Linked DNA regions of Pleomorphomonas sp. T1.2MG-36. The protein of the gene in region 1 interacts with the protein of each later gene in a pairwise test. Links are inferred from orthologs where the notes say so. Each region holds a gene or a part of one and is shown in the gene's direction. Other genes may lie near its edges.

What was found. Proteins that work in one complex are often made in the same cells at the same time.
Region 2: the proteins of QQZ18_RS17785 (region 1) and sfsA interact in binary tests that used the Escherichia coli proteins (3 or more experiments, as listed by UniProt). The link is inferred for Pleomorphomonas sp. T1.2MG-36 from one-to-one orthologs.
Region 3: the proteins of QQZ18_RS17785 (region 1) and QQZ18_RS14690 interact in binary tests that used the Escherichia coli proteins (3 or more experiments, as listed by UniProt). The link is inferred for Pleomorphomonas sp. T1.2MG-36 from one-to-one orthologs.

The regions. Positions count from the first base shown.
Region 1 is NZ_CATNLY010000045.1:40,046-44,690, forward strand. Bases 839-3,791 are described here. They hold QQZ18_RS17785 (glutamate-5-semialdehyde dehydrogenase), read left to right. Parts: upstream 839-1,652; coding sequence 1,653-2,930; downstream 2,931-3,791. Other genes in these bases: proB (glutamate 5-kinase), read left to right, coding at 839-1,650; QQZ18_RS17790 (nicotinate-nucleotide adenylyltransferase), read left to right, coding at 2,927-3,532; rsfS (ribosome silencing factor), read left to right, coding at 3,650-3,791. In the rest of the region: GTPase ObgE, read left to right, coding at 1-515; more of proB, read left to right, coding at 505-838; more of rsfS, read left to right, coding at 3,792-4,069; 23S rRNA (pseudouridine(1915)-N(3))-methyltransferase RlmH, read left to right, coding at 4,233-4,645. UniProt on the Escherichia coli protein: Catalyzes the NADPH-dependent reduction of L-glutamate 5-phosphate into L-glutamate 5-semialdehyde and phosphate. The product spontaneously undergoes cyclization to form 1-pyrroline-5-carboxylate.
Region 2 is NZ_CATNLY010000001.1:890,514-894,970, reverse strand. The notes cover bases 905-3,669. They hold sfsA (DNA/RNA nuclease SfsA), read left to right. Parts: upstream 905-1,824; coding sequence 1,825-2,514; downstream 2,515-3,669. Other genes in these bases: QQZ18_RS04145 (DUF1178 family protein), read right to left, coding at 3,518-3,669; map (type I methionyl aminopeptidase), read left to right, coding at 2,618-3,448; QQZ18_RS04160 (AcvB/VirJ family lysyl-phosphatidylglycerol hydrolase), read left to right, coding at 905-1,793. Also shown: bifunctional lysylphosphatidylglycerol flippase/synthetase MprF, read left to right, coding at 1-378; more of QQZ18_RS04160, read left to right, coding at 375-904; more of QQZ18_RS04145, read right to left, coding at 3,670-3,760; QQZ18_RS04140 (DUF4139 domain-containing protein), read left to right, coding at 3,953-4,457. UniProt on the Escherichia coli protein: Binds to DNA non-specifically. Could be a regulatory factor involved in maltose metabolism.
Region 3 is NZ_CATNLY010000023.1:699,247-703,885, reverse strand. What follows is about bases 905-3,851. They hold QQZ18_RS14690 (sulfate/molybdate ABC transporter ATP-binding protein), read left to right. Parts: upstream 905-1,829; coding sequence 1,830-2,873; downstream 2,874-3,851. Other genes in these bases: hrpB (ATP-dependent helicase HrpB), read right to left, coding at 3,359-3,851; QQZ18_RS14685 (hypothetical protein), read left to right, coding at 2,975-3,358; cysW (sulfate ABC transporter permease subunit CysW), read left to right, coding at 905-1,819; cysT (sulfate ABC transporter permease subunit CysT), read left to right, coding at 905-906. Outside these bases: more of cysT, read left to right, coding at 64-904; more of cysW, read left to right, coding at 899-904; more of hrpB, read right to left, coding at 3,852-4,639. UniProt on the Escherichia coli protein: Part of the ABC transporter complex CysAWTP involved in sulfate/thiosulfate import. Responsible for energy coupling to the transport system.

The DNA.
Region 1 (4,645 bases):
TCACCACCCTGCATCCGGGCCTCGGCGTCGTCCGCATCGACGCCCGAGAGTTCGTGCTGGCCGACATCCCCGGCCTGATCGAGGGCGCTCATGAAGGCGTCGGCCTCGGCGACCGTTTCCTCGGCCACGTAGAGCGTTGCGGCGTGTTGCTGCATCTCGTCGACGCCAGCCAGGAGGATGTGGTCGATGCCTGGCGCACGGTCCGGGCCGAGCTCGAAGCCTATGACGAGGCTCTGGGAGAGAAGCCCGAGATCGTCGCACTATCCAAGTGCGAGCTGCTGCCGGAAGACGAGCTGGCCGCCAAGGTCAAGAAACTGAAGCGCGCTGCCAAGACCACTCCCATCCTGCTGTCCGCCGTCACCGGCACCGGTGTCGAAGCGGTGCTTCGGGCCATGGCCTCGGCGGTGGAGGCAAGCCGCGCCGAAAACGAGGAGTCGCGGGCCGCGACCGCCACCCGCATCTGGCAGCCCATCTACCGCGACCGCGACGATGACAGAGACGACGATGACTATTGAAGCCTTCACCGGGCCGCTGGCCGGCTTCCGCCGCGTGGTGATCAAGATCGGCTCGGCGCTGCTGGTCGAGGGACGCACCGGCACGTTGAAGCGCGGCTGGATGGAGAGCGTCGCCGCCGACGTCGCCCGACTGCGCGCCAGCGGTGCCGGCGTGCTTCTGGTATCCTCCGGCGCCATTGCCATGGGTCGCGGCGTTTTAAAGCTGCCGAAGGGCAAGCTGAAGCTCGAGGACAGCCAAGCCGCCGCCGCCGTGGGCCAGATCGCATTGGCCAGGGCCTGGGCCGAGGTGCTCGGCGACCACGGCATAACGGCCGGCCAGATCCTGCTGACGCTCGGAGACACCGAGGAACGGCGCCGCTATCTCAACGGCCGCGCCACCATCGGCAAGCTGCTGAAGCTGGGTGCCGTACCGGTGATCAACGAAAACGACACCGTGGCCACCACCGAAATCCGCTACGGCGACAACGATCGGCTGGCTGCCCGCGTCGCCGCCATGATGGGCGCCGACCTTCTCGTGCTGCTCTCCGACATCGACGGTCTCTACACCGCCCCGCCGCAGTCCGACCCGAACGCCACGCTGATCCCGGTCATCGATCGCATCACGCCCGAGATCGAGGCGATGGCCGGTGGCGCAGCCTCCGAGCTGTCGCGCGGCGGCATGAAGACCAAGATCGATGCCGGCAAGATCGCCACGGTCGCCGGCGCGGCGATGATCATCGCCTCGGGCAAGGTTGCCGCTCCATTGTCGCGCATCGACGACGGCGGGCCGCATTCTCTCTTCCGCGCCGAGGCCACGCCGGTGACGGCGCGCAAGGCCTGGATCGCCGGCCATATCGAGGCCCCGGGGGTTCTGACCATCGACGCCGGCGCCGTCCGGGCGCTGAAGCAGGGACGCAGCCTGTTGCCTCCCGGTGTCACTCGCGTCGACGGTGACTTTCACCGCGGCGATACGGTCATCGTGGTCGACGAGGCCGGCGTCGAACTGGCCCGCGGCCTCGTCGCCTATGACGCCGTCGATGCTCGCCGCATCCGGGGCCAGAACTCGACGGTGATCGAAGACATCCTCGGCGCGCCGGGCCGGACCGAAATGATCCATCGCGACGACCTCGTTCTGAAGGGCGACATCGGAGACTGACCATGACCGCACTGACCGACGTTTCCGTTCACGACCTGATGGCCGATATCGGCCGGCGTGCCCGCGCCGCCGCGCGCCGCCTCGCTCGCGCCTCCACCGAACAGAAGGCCGCCGCGCTTGTCGCCATGGCGGCCGAAGTGCGCGCTCGCGAAGCCGACATTCTCAAGGCGAACGCCGCCGACGTCGCGGCCATGAAGGCAAACGGCGTCGTCGCCTCCTTCCTCGATCGCGGCACGCTCGACAGCGCGCGCGTCGAGGCCATCGCCAAGGCGCTTGAGGAGATCGCCGCCCTGCCCGACCCGGTCGGCCACGTGCTCGCGTCCTGGACACGGCCGAACGGCCTCGCCATCGAGCGCGTGGCAACGCCGCTCGGCGTCATCGGCATCATCTTCGAGAGCCGGCCCAACGTGACCGCCGACGCCGGAGCGCTGTGTCTGATGGCCGGCAACGCCGCCATCCTGCGCTGCGGGTCCGATTCGCTCGGCTCATCCCAGGCGATCCTCGTCGCGCTCGCCGCCGGTCTTCGCGCCGCGGGCTTGCCCGAGGACGCCATCCAACTGGTGCCGATCAAGGACCGCGCCGCCGTGGGCGAGATGCTGACCGGCCTTGAGGGTTCGATCGACGTGATCGTGCCGCGCGGCGGCAAGAGCCTCGTCGCCCGTGTCCAGACCGAGGCGCGGGTACCGGTGTTCGCACACCTTGAGGGTATCTGCCACATCTACGTCGACAAGGCCGCCGATCTCGACATGGCCGTCACGGTCACCGTCAACGCCAAGCTCCGGCGCGTCGGCGTCTGCGGTTCGGCCGAGACGCTGCTGGTCGACAGGGCGGTGGCGGACAGCCATCTCCTGCCGATCCTGAAAGCGCTCGCCGAGCGTGGCTGCGAGATCCGGGCTACCGAGGAGGTTCGCTCGCGCTTCCCGGCAGCGGTGCCGGCGACCGAGGCCGACTGGTCCACCGAGTATCTGGCGCCGATCATCTCGGTGGCGCTTGTCGACGGCGTCGATGCCGCCATCGAGCACATCGAGACCTACGGCTCCCACCATACCGATAGCATCATCACAGCCGACGAAGCCACGGCGGCCCATTTCCTCGCCGGGGTCGATTCGGCCATCGTGCTGCACAACGCCTCGACGCAGTTCGCCGATGGCGGCGAGTTCGGCATGGGCGCCGAAATCGGCATCGCCACCGGCAAGATGCACGCGCGCGGGCCGGTCGGCGTGGAGCAACTCACCTCCTTCAAGTACCGTGTGCGCGGTAGCGGCCAGACGCGGCCGTGACGACACCCCGCCTCCCCGCCACGCTGCCTGGCATGCGCATCGGTCTCTACGGCGGCTCGTTCAATCCGCCGCATCGAGGCCATGCCCATGTGGCGCGCCTGGCGCTTCAGCGGCTTCGGCTCGACCGCATCTGGTGGCTTGTCACCCCCGGTAACCCGCTGAAGTCGGCGGATGGCCTGCCGGACGTCAAGCGCAGGCTGGCCGCAGTGCGGGAGGTCGCAGGCCACCCACGTGCCGTCGTCACCGATCTCGAGTCACGACTCGGTACCCGCTACACCATCGACCTCGTTCGCAGACTGAGGACGCTGAGACCGACCGTCCGATTTGTGCTGGTGATCGGCGCCGACAACTGGGCGACCTTCCATCGCTGGGGTGGCTGGCGCGAGATCGCCCGAACGGTACCCATCGCCGTGGTGGATCGGCCGGGCGCCACGTTCGCGGCCCTCGCGTCGCCGGCCGCTCGTACCTTCGCCCGCGCCCGCGTCGCCGAACGCGACGGCGCCTTGCTGCCGGATCTCGAGCCCCCCGCCTGGGTGTTTATCGCCGGCGTCAAGATACCCCTGTCATCGAGCGATCTTCGTCGCTCCGCCGGCCGGACCTAGCCATTGGTTCCGGTCGATCTTGAAAACGTCACCGTCAAGGTTCATCCTTTTACTCATTCGCCATTGCCGGCATGGGGCCGGAGATCGCGGATCGCTTCACGAGGTGCACCCCTGAGCATGTCCTTCACCGAGGGCGCCTTCAGCGCCAATCCGTTTGCCGACGTCGCCGCGTTCTCGGGCGATGCCGCCCCTTCCCCGCGATCCCTGCTCGACACGATTCTCGCCAGCCTTGACGATGCCAAGGCGGAGGAGGTCGTCGACATCGACGTTGCCGCCAAGACCCCGATCGCCGATCACATGGTGATTTGCACGGGGCGCTCCAGTCGACACGTCGGGGCCATCGCCGATCATCTGGTGAAAGACCTGAAGGACGCAGGCTTCGGCACCGCCGCCGTCGAAGGCCAGCCGGCTTGCGACTGGGTGCTGATTGACGCGGGATCGATCATCGTTCACGTCTTCCGCCCGGAAGTGCGCGAGTTCTATCATCTCGAGAAGATGTGGGCGCCCGATCCGGCGCCGACGACCAGCCGTCGTTGACCAGCGGCCCGGAAGCCCAGGCTTCCCGGGCGGCCGGCATTTTGGCTGCATCGATGGTCCGGAAGCACCGTGCTTTTCGCGCCACCGGACGCCTCTCAATGACCCCGGCACGCGGGGCCGCTGGCCCCGCCGACAGGGCGTGCGCCCAAACAAGAAGAAACCCATGCGCATCGCCATTCACGCCGTTGGAAAACTGAAGGCCGGTCCCGAGCGCGAGCTTGCCGACCGCTACCTCGATCGAGCCGACAAGGCCGGCAGGTCCATCGGCTTCTCCTCCGTCACTGCGCGCGAGATCATCGAGAGCCGGGCGCGCGAGGCGACGCAGCGCAAGGAGGAGGAGGCGCGCGACCTGCTCGCCGACCTGCCGCCGGGTGCCCTGTTGATCGCCCTCGACGAGCGGGGCGATTCGCCGACCTCCGAGCGCTTCGCCGAGATGCTGGGCGAGGCGCGCGACCGCGGCACGCCGAACGCCGTCCTGATGATCGGCGGACCGGATGGTCATGGACAGGAGCTCCTGTCACGCGCCGGCCACCGCATTTCCTTTGGGCGGCTGACCTGGCCGCATCAAATCGTCCG
Region 2 (4,457 bases), on another replicon or contig:
GGCGATGGCCAGGAGGCGGCCATCGACCTGATGCGGTTCACGCCGAAGTCGCCCAACGGCACCATGGAACTGCTGTTCACCCGCGTTCTCCTGCACTTCAAGGCGGCAGGTTTTCGCGATTTCAGCCTTGGCATGGCGCCGCTCGCGGGCCTGTCCGACAGCCCGATGGCGCCGCTCTGGCACAAGCTTGGCCGCGCCGCCTTCGAGCATGGCAACGCCTTCTACAACTTTCATGGCCTGCGCGCCTTCAAGACCAAGTTCGATCCGGTCTGGCGGCAGCGTTATATGGCGGTGGCCGGCGGTCTCAATCCGCTTCTGGCGCTTGCCGACGTGACGTTCATCATCTCCGGCGGCCTCAAGGGAGCCGTTTCCAAATGAAGCGACTGATATTGTTCGTCATGGTCGGCATCCTCACGGTCGCCGGCCTCGCGACGGGTGCCTTCCTCTACCTCTTCCCGCATCTGCCGGCCGAACGGACGGATACGCTCGGCATCGCCGAGGTGATCGTGCCGCGCACCGAGCCGACCGGTCTCGTCTACCTGCTGTCGGGTGGCGAGGGATATGGCTTCTGGGACCGCGTGAAGGCCCGTCGCTATGCGGCGAGCGGCGCCGTCGTCGTCGGTATCGACACGCCGGCCACCTTCGCCAAGGCGGAAAAGCTTCCCGACGACTGCGTCTACTTCGTTTCCGACATGGAGCAGGTCAGCCAGAACATCCAGCGCGTGCTGGACGTCGACAGCTACCATTCTCCGATGATTGCCGGCTCCGGCCTGGGCGGCACCTTCGCCCTGGCGCTGGCCGCCCAGTCGCCGGACGCGACGATCGGCCGCACCATCGCCGTCGATCCGCACGCTGCGCTGCCGCTGCGCAAGGAGCTGTGCAGCGAGGCACGGCACGTCAAGGCCGCCGACGGCAACGGATGGGTCTACGAGCTGCAGAAGGGGCACCTTCCCGACCCCATCGACGTCTACATGACCCGCAACGCCGATCCGGTGGGCGCCGCGCACGTGGACGAACTGATCGGCTCGGGGTTTGCCATCGCCACCGCCAAGAGCGTCAAGGGCCCCGGCCGGACGCTCGACGGCGCGCTGCTGGAGCAACTCACCAGCGCGGACGACAGCGGTTCGCCGCTTGCCGGCATTCCGATCACCCTGGTGCCCGCCGTTCCCAAGCATGACACGCTGGCGATCATTTACTCCGGCGACGGCGGCTGGCGCGACATCGACGCCGAGATCGGCGGCTATCTCGCCAAGGCGGGCGTGCCGGTCGTCGGCATCGACTCGCTGCGCTACTTCTGGAACGACGTGGATCCCGCCGACGCCGCCGGCGACCTTGCAAAGGTGATCGATACCTATGCCAAGAAGTGGAACGTCCACAAGGTGGCGCTCGTCGGCTACTCGTTCGGCGCCGATGCGCTGCCGGCGATCTATGAGGCGTTGCCCGACGACCGCAAGGCCAGCGTCGATCTCGTCTCGTTGCTCGCCTACACCGGAGCCCGCCAGTTCGAGATCCAGGTCTCCGGCATCCTCGGCGGCAAGACCGACCCGAACGGGCCATCGACGCTGCCGGACCTCCTGAAGGTCGAACCTGCCAAGGTGCAGTGCATCTACGGCAGCGAAGACGACGAGACCGCCTGCACCCGCCTGCCGAAGGACAAGGGCTTCAGCCTGCTGGTCCATCCCGGCGGTCATCACTTCAACGACGACTACAAGCCGGTGGCCAGGGACATCCTCGACCACATCGCACCGTCGGCCTCCGCGTCGACGGAGGTGGAGGCGCAGGCCGCGCCTTGACGGCGGTCTTGGGAACGGCGAACAAGGCGCCATGCTTTTTCCCGTTCCCCTGGTGCCCGGCCGCCTTGTCCGTCGTTACAAGCGCTTCCTCGCCGACTGTCGTCTCGACGACGGCGAGGAAGTGACGGCTCATGTCGCCAACTCGGGTTCGATGCTCGGGCTCGCGACACCCGGCGCCCGTGTCTATCTCGCCCGTTCGAACGATCCGAAGCGCAAGCTCGCCTGGAGCTGGCAACTCGTTGAGGTGGACGGCGTGCTGGTCGGCATCGATACCGGCCTGTCCAACCGCATCGTCGCCGAGGCGATCGTGGCGGGACAGGTGCCGGCGCTGGTCGGCTATGGGACGCTGCGGCGAGAGGTGGCCTACGGCACGCGAAGCCGCGTCGATATGCTGCTCGAAGGCGAGGGGCGCCCGCCCTGCTATGTCGAGGTGAAGTCGGTCACCCTGTCGCGCCGTTCAGGCGTCGCGGAGTTTCCCGACGCCGTCACCGCACGCGGCGCCAAGCATCTTGGCGAACTTGCCGCCATGGTCGGCGCGGGTGCCCGGGCCGTGCTTCTCTACCTGATCCAGCGCGGCGACTGCGACCGCTTCGAGATCGCCGCCGATATCGACCCCGTCTATGCCGAAGCGGCGGCCACGGCGCGCGCCGCCGGCGTGGAGATGCTTGCTGTTCATGCCGATGTCACCCCGAGGGGAATCGAAATCCGGAGCGATTTCTGACAGAATGCGCTGTGAGCATGTACTTCTCGCGGCGCTTGGGTATATGACGACGAAAACGCGAAGCCGCACGGCTTCCAATGCCAGATACAGGTTGGTTGATCCGATGATCAATTACGTCGACGCGGCGGTCGCTCCGCTGCGCAACACCGGAGACATTCGCCTTTACAACGCTGCCGACTTCGACGGCATGCGCAAGGCCTGCCAGTTGACGGCGTCCTGCCTCGACGAGCTCGTCGATTTCGTCAAGCCCGGCGTCACCACGCAGGCGATCGACGACTTCGTCTATGGCTATGGCCGCGACCATGGCGCCCTGCCGGCCACCATCTACTATCGCGGCTACACCAAGTCGGTCTGCACCTCGATCAACCACGTGGTCTGCCACGGCATTCCCGACGAGAAGCCGCTGCGCGAAGGCGAGATCGTCAACATCGACGTCACCTTCATCGTCGACGGCTGGCACGGCGATTCTTCGCGCATGTATGGCGTCGGCGCCATCAAGCGCGCCGCCGAGCGGCTGATCGAAGTGACGCATGAATCGCTCATGCGCGGCATCGCAGCCGTCCGTCCGGGCAACACCACCGGCGACATCGGCGAGGCCATCCAGCGTTATGTCGAGGGCGAGCGCTGCTCGGTGGTGCGCGACTTCTGCGGCCACGGCGTCGGCAAGTTGTTCCACGACACCCCGAACATCCTGCACTATGGCCGCAAGGGCGAGGGACCCGTGCTGAAGCCGGGCATGATCTTCACCATCGAACCGATGGTCAATCTCGGCCGGCCGCATGTGAAGGTTCTGTCCGACGGCTGGACCGCCGTGACGCGCGACCGTTCGCTGTCGGCCCAGTTCGAGCACGCCGTCGGCGTGACCGATACCGGCTGCGAGATCTTCACGCTGTCGCCGAAGGGCCTGTTCAAGCCGCCGCTGATGGTGGCCTGAGCCGCCCTAGCTACTGGCATCCCTGCAATTTCGGCCGCAAAATCGGTTCCCGTTTTTGCTGAAACTGCCTTAGAACCCGGCGGCCATCGGGCAGCCGGGGTTGGCGCAGGCCGACGGATTGCAAGCCGGCTCGGCCGCGAAGGCCGCCTTGGCGGCGCCGAGGCTGGGCGCCATCAGCGCCTTCTCCACCCGCGCGGTGCCGCAGGCGGGGCAGGCATAGTCGGCCTTTCTGGCCTCCCAGTCGGCATTGCCGCCGAACCAGTCGTCGAAGTCGTGGCCGCAGGCGGCGCAGTGCAGGTTGTAGTGGATCATGGCGGGCCGTGGTCTCTCCTGAGATTGGCGATAGGTCGCCGCGACGGGCGATCCTGTCAAGCGCAGAAGCCCGGATTGCCTTCGGAAAAGCCGCAAGGCCGCCACAGGTCGGTCTTCGCGCCATCGCAATCCTCGGGCAGGATCGCCGCCATCGGATGCAACCGTGTCTCGGGGGAGATCAACGTGAAATCGATGCCGCTTGCCGCTGTGCTTTTTGCTGGCGTGTCGCCCTTTGCCTTCGCAACGACGGCGTTTTCCGCCGACAAGGTGGGCTCCGTCCTGTTGTCGTCGGGCGGTCTTGCCGAGATCGTCCGCACCGTCGACCTTGCCGATGGAGAGAATCGTCTGACGCTGGAGATTCCGGCCGATCAGGCCGACGACGTATTGAAAAGCCTCCTCGTCAGCGACCCCGGCGGCGCCATCGTTTCGGTGACCCTGGATGGCGCCAACTCCGTGTCCGAGGCCTTCAAGCGTCTGCCGCTGAAGCGCGAGGACCTCGCGTCCACCGCGACAATTGCCGCCGCCATGACCGGCTATGCCGCGACGATCGACGACGGCGCCGGGCGCAAGGCGAGCGGTGTCATCCTGGGCGTCGGCAAGGTCCCTCGCGCCACCGAGGGACAACCGATCGAACTGCCGGCGGTGACGCTGCGCCAGGATGACGGCAGCTTTGCCGAGGTGCTGCTTGGACCGGGCG
Region 3 (4,639 bases), on another replicon or contig:
AAGACCTTGCCGCCGGCGGACCGGGAGATCCTGGTCGGCCGGCTTCCCCTGAAAGCGAGGCCGATGACCCTCAACGCGCCCTTCGTCAAGCCGAGCGTTCTGCCGGGCTTCCGCCTGACGATCATCCTCACGCTCCTCTATCTGGCGGTGATCGTACTCCTGCCACTTGGCGCCCTGCTCTTCCGGGCTTCTTCGCTGGGGGGGCATGAGCTCGTCGCGCTGGCACTCGACAGTCGTACGCTGTCGGCGCTGAAGCTTTCCTTCCTCACCAGTTTGGCGGCCGCCACTTTCAACGTGCCCTTCGGTCTGCTGATCGCCTGGGTATTGGTGCGCTATGATTTTCCCGGCAGGCGCTTCTTCGACGCGATCATCGATCTGCCGTTCGCCCTGCCGACGGCGGTTGCCGGTATCGCGTTGACCGCGCTTTACGCGCCTAAGGGGTGGATCGGATCCATCGCCGCCGTCTTCGGTCTCAAGATCGCCTTCACGCCGCTCGGCGTCTTTCTGGCGCTGGTGTTCGTCGGCCTGCCCTTCATCGTCCGCACGGTTCAACCGGTACTGGCCGAGGTCGACCGCGAGCTCGAGGAGGCCGCCGCGACGCTCGGCGCCGGCCGGCTCAGAACCGTCGCATCGGTGGTGCTGCCGGTGCTCAGCCCGGCCATCCTGACCGGCTTTGCCCTGGCTTTCGCGCGGGCGGTCGGCGAATACGGATCGGTGATCTTCATTGCCGGCAACATTCCCTACGTTTCGGAGATCGCCCCGCTGCTCATCGTCATCAAGCTCGAAGAGTTCGACTACGCAGGCGCCACGGCCGTGGCCGCCATCATGCTGCTGGTCAGCTTCGGAACGCTGCTTCTCATCAATCTGATCCAGGCCCGGGCGCGCGCGAGGTATGGTCATGTCTGACGGCTCCGTCGCGCTCGCCGTGTCGCTCGAGGAGGCGCCCGCCGCCGGGTCGCCTGTCGCTCGCGCGTCACGCCGCCGTCTGCCCACCGAGGAAGCTCCGTGGGTCAGGCGGCTGCTGATCGGGCTGGCGGTGGGGTTTCTCGGCCTGTTCCTGCTGCTGCCGCTGATCACCGTCTTCATGGAAGCCTTCCGCAAGGGAAGCGGCGCGTTTCTCCAAGCCTTCGCCGATCCGGCTGCCATCGACGCCATTCTTCTGACCCTGATGGTGGCGGTCATTGCCGTGCCGGCCAACCTCGTCTTCGGCGTTGCGGCGGCCTGGGCGATCGCCAAGTTCGATTTTCGCGGCAAGGCCTTCCTGGTGACGCTGATCGACCTGCCTTTCTCGGTGTCCCCGGTGGTCGCCGGTCTCGTCTACGTGCTGCTTTACGCCAGCCACGGCATTTTCGGCGGTTTGGTGCAATCGACCGGCATCCAGATCATCTTCGCCTTGCCGGGCATCATCATGGCGACGATCTTCGTCACCTTCCCCTTCGTCGCCCGCGAGCTCATTCCCTTGATGGAGGAGTTGGGCAACACGGACGAAGAGGCGGCGCTGACGCTCGGTGCCTCCGGCTGGCGCATGTTCTGGACGGTGACGCTGCCCAACGTCAAATGGGCGCTGCTCTACGGCGTGCTGCTCTGCAACGCCCGCGCCATGGGCGAGTTCGGGGCGGTGTCGGTCGTGTCGGGCCATATCCGCGGCTACACCAACACCATGCCGCTGCACATCGAGATCCTCTACAACGAGTATCAGTTCGTCGCAGCCTTCGCCGTCGCCTCGCTGCTTGCCGCCCTGGCGCTGGTGACTCTCGGCATCAAGTCCTGGCTTGAACATCGCTATGCCGGCGATCTCGCCGCCGGCCACCGCCACTGACGGAGTCCCTATGGAACTCGACATTCGCAACCTCACGAAGACCTTCGGCAGCACGGCGGCCCTGCATGGCGTCGATCTCAAGGTCGCTTCGGGCGAGCTGCTGGCCCTGCTGGGGCCGTCCGGCTCCGGCAAGACGACGCTTCTGCGCTGCGTCGCCGGCCTGGAAATTCCCACGGGCGGCCAGATCTTGTTCGGTGGCGAGGATGCCAGCTTCAAGAGCGTGCAGGAGCGACAGATCGGCTTCGTGTTCCAGCACTATGCCCTCTTCAAGCACCTCACCATCGCCGACAACATTTCCTACGGCCTGAGGGTGCGCCCGCGCCGGACGCGGCCGACGGCGGCGGCCATTCGGGACAAGGTCGAGGAGTTGCTTTCCCTGATCCAGTTGCCCGGCTACGGTGGCCGCTACCCGAGCCAGCTGTCCGGTGGCCAACGCCAGCGAGTGGCGCTCGCCCGCGCGCTCGCCGTCGAGCCGAAGATATTGCTGCTCGACGAGCCCTTCGGCGCCCTCGACGCCAAGGTGCGCAAGGAGCTGCGGCTCTGGCTCAGAGAGTTCCATGACCGCACCGGCCACACCACGCTGTTCGTCACGCACGACCAGGAGGAGGCGCTGGATCTTGCCGATCGCGTCGTCGTCATGAGTGACGGCCGGATCGAGCAGGAGGGGACGCCCGAGGACGTCTACGACCGGCCGGCAACCCCCTTCGTGTTCGATTTCATCGGCGAGTCGGTCCGCCTCGATGTCCGCGTCGACAAGGGGCGCCCCTTCGTCGGCCAGCAGGAGGTGTCGATCCCGAAGCTGCCGCCGCTTCTGTTCGACGGCCCGGCCAAGCTCTATGTCCGTCCCGAGCATGTCGCCTTCCGCCGCGACGGCGAGGGGCTGTGGGCGACGGTGGTTTCGCTGCATCGGTCGGGATCCTCGCGCCGGATCGGCTTCCGTGCCGATGGCACCGACACGGTGATCGAGGCGCTGACGCCGGCCGATCGGGAACCGCCTCGCATCGGCGACCGCGCCGCGCTGGAGATCCGGGCGGCGGGCCTGTTCTCCGGTTGATGCGACGACGTCGCGGCAATTGCGACGTTATGCAGCCCTTGATAAGAGTTACAATTGGAAACATCCCTTGCGCAAAGCGAGGGATTGTATCGGGGGGATTCATGCGTCTTTTTGTTGCCGCCGCGGCGCTGCTGCCGCTGATCACCGCTGCCCATGCCGAAGATCTCAACTTCGACGTCAGATCGGGGCGGACGGAATCTAAGGAAATGTATATCTATACGGATAACTGCGTTTCCTCCGGTCAGTTCAGGACTAAGATCTTGAAGGAACCGGACCATGGCAAGCTGGTCGTGCGTCGGGAGACGTTCATTGCCGTTGAACCGCCCTGTCAGGGACGCAAGTTTGTCGGCACCAAATTTTACTACACGTCGGCCAAGGGCTTCCGGGGCACCGATCATCTGTCGGTCAGCCTGGGTTATGCCGTCGATACGTCCGAAATGCGCTACAGCTACACGACCTATGACGTCACGCTGAACGTTCGCTGATCAGGTGCCGCGCGGCTTGGCGCGCCGGGTTGGCTCGGCGGCAAGCGGGTTGTCCGGCCAGGGATGTTTCGGGTAGCGCCCCTTGAGATCCTTGGCGACATCCTTCCACGAGCCGCGCCAGAAGCCGGGCAGATCTTTTGTCGTCTGGATCGGCCGGTGGGCTGGCGAAGTCATCACCAGCGTCAGTGGCACACGGCCGCCGGCCACGGCCGGATGGCGGTCGAGGCCGAACAGCTCCTGTACCCTGATCTCCACGGCCGGTCCGCCGTCGGCCGCGTAGTCGATGGGAACGCGACTGCCGGTCGGCGCTTCGAAATGGCTCGGCATCAACCGGTCCATATCCTGCCGGAGGCCGTAGGGGAGTAGCCGGTCGAGCGCGATGCCGAGCAGAGCCGCGTCGATATCGTCGAACCGCGTCACGCCATCGACGACCGGTCCGAGCCAGTCGTCGAGGGTGCTCGCGAGCGCGGCGTCGGCAAGGTCGGGCCAAGGATCGCCAACGGTAAGGTTGAGAAAACAGGCCCGTTCCCGCAGCCGTCGTTGCTCCTTCGACCAGCCGAGGCGATCGACGCCGATGCGGCGCACGCCCGACAAGAGCGCGTCGAGCGTCTCCGCTCCGGCCGGCGCGGCCACCGGCTCCTCGGCGAGTTTAACCGCGCCGAGCCGGCGGATGCGACGGGCACGGACGGCGCGAGCCGTCGGGTCGAACTGCACGACGGTTTCCGCGACGATCCGGGAAGCAAACAGCGCTTCGATCTCGTCGCGGGAAATGGCTGCCGCCAGCCGGATGCGCGCCCGCTCCGCCTTGCCGGCGAGATCGGCGACGACAATGTAGCCTTCCTTGGCCAGCCGGTCATGTTCCTCCAGCAGCCCGCCTCGACCGCTGGCGAGGCGAAAGGCTCCCGGCTGCCCGCGCGCCTCGGCGACACGGTCGGGATAGGCGAGGGCGAGGACGGCGCCCGGAGCAAGCAGCGCCAGCGACGGTGCGGGAGCATCGCCTCCCACCGCCAGCTTTGCCCATCTGGCCGCCATGGTGCGTGCATCGGCGGCCCGCTGCCCGCGGTCGGCGCGGAAGCGTTGAAGACGGTCGGCAAGATCGGTGGCGTCGCCACCCAGGCCCTGCTCGGTCAGGATCGCGGCGATGTCTGCCGCCAATCGGGCCGCACCGAACTCCACCGCCCGGTGGATCATGTGGGCGAGGCGCGGCGGCAGAGGCAGGCGCGCCAGCGCCTTGCCCTCGGCGGTGATGCGCCCGTCGTCGTCGAGGGCGTCGAGGCCGCG